One region of the Microbacterium sp. SORGH_AS_0888 genome, then DNA from elsewhere that is predicted to be linked to it. Evidence: riboswitches for the same ligand, from Rfam matches in the RefSeq annotation. Region 1 holds a riboswitch; the other holds the start of a gene.
What was found. A riboswitch is a leader RNA that binds a small molecule or an ion and turns the genes downstream of it on or off. The one in region 1 is predicted to bind glycine.
Positions count from the first base shown of each region.

Region 2: linked by a shared signal. The riboswitch ahead of gcvT (glycine cleavage system aminomethyltransferase GcvT) and the one ahead of glyA (serine hydroxymethyltransferase) in region 1 are both predicted to bind glycine.

Region 1 covers NZ_JAUTAZ010000001.1:3,109,726-3,112,185, reverse strand. The annotation lists gene glyA (serine hydroxymethyltransferase) at 1-907, opposite strand, end outside; glycine riboswitch at 1,049-1,146, opposite strand; gene betA (choline dehydrogenase) at 1,481-2,460, shown strand, end outside.
Region 2 covers NZ_JAUTAZ010000001.1:305,130-307,589, reverse strand. The annotation lists gene gcvH (glycine cleavage system protein GcvH) at 1-35, opposite strand, end outside; gene gcvT (glycine cleavage system aminomethyltransferase GcvT) at 32-1,129, opposite strand; glycine riboswitch at 1,273-1,369, opposite strand; gene QE381_RS01455 (MarP family serine protease) at 1,460-2,460, opposite strand, start outside.

The sequences.
Region 1 (2,460 bases):
GCGTGCGGCGCTGACGGGCGGCGAACTCCTCCCCCGCCGCGATCCCGAACGAGACCGCCTTGGCCGCGATGACGTGCTCGAGCGGCCCGCCCTGCAGGCCGGGGAACACCGCGCGGTCGATGCGCTTGGCGATGTCGGGATCGTCCGTCAGGATGACGCCGCCACGCGGCCCGCCGAGGGTCTTGTGCGTCGTCGAGGTCGTCACATGCGCGTACGGCAGCGGGCTCGGGTGCACGCCCGCGGCGACGAGGCCGGCGAAGTGCGCCATGTCGACCCACAGGTAGACGCCGACCTCGTCGGCGATCTCACGGAAACGCGCGAAGTCGAGGTGGCGAGGGTACGCCGACCACCCGGCGATGATGAGCCTCGGCCGCCTGTCGCGCGCGAGCGCGGCGACCTCGGCCATGTCGATGTAGCCGTCGGCGCCCACGTGATACGCGACGGCGTCGAAGGCCTTCCCGCTGTAGCTCAGCCGCATCCCGTGCGTGAGGTGCCCGCCGTGGGCGAGATCGAGACCGAGGATCGTGTCGCCGTGCTCGAGCAGGCCGAACAGCACGGCCGCGTTCGCCTGTGCGCCCGAATGCGGCTGCACGTTGGCGTAGGCGGCGCCGAACACCCGGCACACGCGCTCGATCGCGAGACGCTCGATCACGTCGATGTGCTCGCAGCCGCCGTAGTACCGGCGGCCGGGGTATCCCTCCGCGTACTTGTTCGTGGCGACCGAGCCCTGGGCCTCCATCACCGCGAGCGGGGCGAAGTTCTCGGACGCGATCATCTCCAGGGTCGTGCGCTGACGTTCGCGCTCCGCGTCGAGGGCGGCGGCGATCTCCGGATCGATGTCTGCGAGCGGAGCGGTGAGGAGGGCAGCGGCGCGCGACGCCGCAGGACGGACGGTCTCAGTGGGCATGGTGGGAGGCTCCCTGTCGGTACCGCGCGGGCGCGCGGCGGTCGGATGGGTCACCTCCCCGCTCTGTCATCGGGCCTGAGAGCTTCACCGCGGATGGCGGCTTGCACCGTGGGCGCAGGCGTGCCTGCTTTCCAGAGTCGCCTCGCCCCCACGGTCTTGGGCCTGAGAGATTGTGCGGGGAGGGCTTGCTCCTTCGGCGCCGCGTCCGCGTGGGACACGGGCTCTCCCGCGGGGGTTCGATCGGCGTGTGGAGTTGTCGTGTGGGGCACGCTAAGGGGTCCGGACCCCGCTCGTCAAACGCGGGATGCCGGGTGTTTCCCCCCGGTGAAATCCCGGTTCCGGACGTTGTCGCGGTCTTGACAGAGGTGACCTGACGCATCACAATCCGCAACGCGATTCATGATACGCAACAGTCCGGCCGCGCACAGCCGTTCCGGGCGCCGCGTAACAGCCGTGTAAAAACTGCGTCACGCTCGCTCGCGAAACCTGGTTCGCGACGGATGGCGCCCTTAGTGTGTTGCGCAGATCGCACAGACGTTTCCTTCAGCGCAACACCCGAACCCCGAGGATGCCATGAGCCGTTCCGCACGCACCCGCCGCCCCGCACCGAAGAGCTACGACTACGTGGTCGTCGGCGGCGGCAGCGCGGGCAGCGTCGTGGCGCGGCGGCTCTCGGACGATCCCGCCGCGCGCGTGCTCGTCCTCGAGGCGGGACGCAGCGACTGGCCGTGGGATCTGTTCATCCAGATGCCGGCCGCGCTCACCTTCCCCAGCGGCCACGCCCTCTACGACTGGAAGTACGAGTCCGAGCCCGAGCCCCACATGCACGGCCGCCGCATCGCCCATGCCCGGGGCAAGGTGCTCGGCGGCTCGTCCTCGATCAACGGCATGATCTTCCAGCGCGGCAACCCGCTCGACTACGAGCGCTGGGGCGAGCTGCCGGGGATGCAGGACTGGGACTGGGCGCACTGCCTGCCCTACTTCAAACGGATGGAGAACGCGCTCGCCGCGTCGATCGGCGACCCCTACCGTGGTCACCACGGACCGCTCGAGCTCGAGAAGGGCCCCGCCACCAACCCCCTCTTCCAGGCGTTCTTCGCCGCGGCCGAGCAGGCCGGCTACCCCCGCACGGAGGACGTCAACGGGTTCCGGCAGGAGGGCTTCGGCCCCTTCGACCGCAACGTGCGCCACGGCCGGCGCCTCTCGGCATCCCGCGCCTACCTCCGTCCGGTCTGGCGCTCGCGCCCCAACCTGACCGTGAAGACCCGGGCGCTGGCCACGCGGATCCTCTTCGAGGGCACGCGCGCCGTCGGCGTCGAGTACCGACGGAACGGGCGCACGCACACGGTGCGAGCGAATGAGGTCGTCCTCGCCGGGGGATCCATCAACACCCCCCAACTGCTCCAGCTGTCGGGGGTCGGTCCGTCCGAGCTGCTCACCTCGCTCGGGATCCCCGTCGTCGTCGACCTCCCCGGGGTCGGCGAGAACCTCCAGGACCACCTCGAGGTGTACATCCAGCACGAGGCGACGCAGCCCGTCTCCATGCAGCCGTA
Region 2 (2,460 bases), 2.8 Mb from region 1:
GGCGTGTAGCGCAGGGTGTCCAGGTCGACGGTCATTTCTTCCTCCGGTAAAAGGGCAGTGCGGTGACGGTGGCGGGCAGGTGGACGCCGCGGATGTCGATTCCGACCCTCGTGCCGGGTGCGGCGGACGCCGGCTCGAGGTAGGCCATCGCGATCGGATGGCCGAGCGTGGGGCTGAGCGCGCCGCTCGTGACCTCGCCGACGACGGCGCCGTCGAGATCGCGCACGGCATAGCCGGCACGGCCGGCGCGCCGACCGTCGGAGACGAGGCCCACGAGCACCGGGGCGTGCGGGTCCGCCGCGGCCGCGTCGCCGCCGACCACGTGCGCCAGGCCCGCCTGTGACGCACGTACGGCGCGGGTGAGCTCGTGGCCGTAGAGGGGCATCCCGGCCTCGAGGCGCAGTGTGTCGCGTGCAGCGAGTCCCGCGGGGACGAGTCCGAGCGGGGTGCCCGCGGCGAGGATGCCGTCCCAGAGGTCTTCGGCACGTGTGACGGGAACGAGCAGTTCGAAGCCGTCCTCGCCCGTGTAGCCCGTGCGGGCGATGAGCACGCGCGCGTCGAGGAAGGTCGCTCGCGCGCTGCGGAACGACCGGAGCTCGCCGAGGGCCCCCTCGACGGCCAGCCCCGTCACGAGGGAGAGGATCTGGGCCGCCCGCGGCCCCTGCAGAGCCACGAGCGCCATCCGATCGGAGACGTCTTCGACGTCGGCGTCCGGTGCGGACGGGACCGAGGCGAGCGCTCGTCCCACGGCGTCGCGGTTGCCGGCGTTCGCGATCACGAGGTAGTCGTCGGCGCCGGTCCGGTACAGGATGACGTCGTCGACGATGCCTCCGTCGTCGGCGAGCACCAGGGCGTAGCGCGCGAGGTGCTCGCCCATGCCCCCGGCGCGGCCGCCGAGCACGCGGTCGAGGAGGCCGACGGCTCCCGCCCCCGTGACGCGGAACTCCGCCATGTGCGAGACGTCGAACAGGCCGGCGGCCTCGCGCACGGCCCGATGCTCCGCGAGCTCGGATCCGTAGCGCAACGGCAGCTGCCAGCCGCCGAAATCGGTGAAGACGGCGCCGAGCGCTTCGTGCCGCGCGAACAGCACGGTGCGTCCCGGCGGGTGGGTGGAGCGGGGTTCTGACATGAGTTCTCCCGGATCGGGTGGGCGCGTGAGCGCCCGCTGAACTCCCCCTCTGTCATGGGCCTGAGAGCTTCGCTGCCGGTCGTGGGTGACGATCGGCGGCTTTCACCGTCGGCGGATCCCGCAGGATCGCTTTCCAGAGTGGCCCGACCGCGGCGGTACGCGTACCTGAGAGATTGGCGGGGAGGCTTGCTCCTTCGGTGCTCGGCGCGACGTCTGCCGAGGCTCTCCCGCAACGGTCACAGGGCCGGTGTGGACTTGTGGCGCCAGCATAGCGGTCGGATGTCGCGACACGCCCTTCGGCTCCGAGGTCGGCGTGGCGTCCCGCCCGCGTCAGCGCGCGCAGGCCCCCGTCGCGACGGGCGACGCAAGGCCGGCGGCCTGCGCGGCGACGGGCTGGAGCTCGTTCACCGTCATGGCGTAACCGACCTGCGAGCCGTCGTCGGCGCGGGCGAAGACGACACCGGCGACCTCGCCGGCCGCCGTGAGCAGCGGCCCGCCGGAGTTGCCCGGCTCGACGGTGGCCTGGAGCGCGTAGATCTCGCGGGGCGCGGTGCCGCTGTCGTAGATGTCCGGCACCTGAGCGACGCCGACCGAGCGCACGACCGCCTCGCGGCTCGTGAACGGCCCGCCGTAGGGGTACCCGTCGAACACGGCGGCCGCACCGCGGGACAGCACATCCGACAGCGCGAGCGGGGGCGCGCCGTGCACGTCGACGGCGATGACGGCGAGGTCGTCGACCGGATCGAAGTAGACGACCTTGCCGTCCGCCGCAGCGCGTCCGGGCAGCTCCACGACCGGGTCGTCGACGCCCGCCACGACATGCGCGTTCGTCACGACGCGGTCGGGCGCCACGACGAAGCCGCTCCCGGTGAGGTTCTGCCCGCACGACGGGGCGGCGCCCGAGACGCGGGCGACCGACTGAGCGGCGGCGTCGAGCGCAGGGTCCTGGAGATCGACCGGTGGCGCCGTCTCGGGCGCGGGCCCGAGCTCGATGAGCTGCCCGAGCCTGGGCAGGCCGTCCGTGAGCACGGCCTGACGCACCTGGGCGATCGCGGCGGTGACCGGCGTGGGGGTGATCGACTCGATCGTGCCCAGCACCCGCGACGAGGCGACGGCCGCGGACACGGTCGGGATCCCCGCGACGGCGACGCTCTGTGCGACGAGTGAGATCGACAGCGCCGTCAGGACGAGGCTCAGCGCGGCGCCGAGGATGCGATCGAGGGGCTTCAGATGGAGCCGGTCGGTGCGGCGCCGCACGGCCGCTCCGATCGCCGATCCCACGGCCGTGCCGACGACGAGGAGCGCGGCACCCGTGGCGAGCACGACCGTGC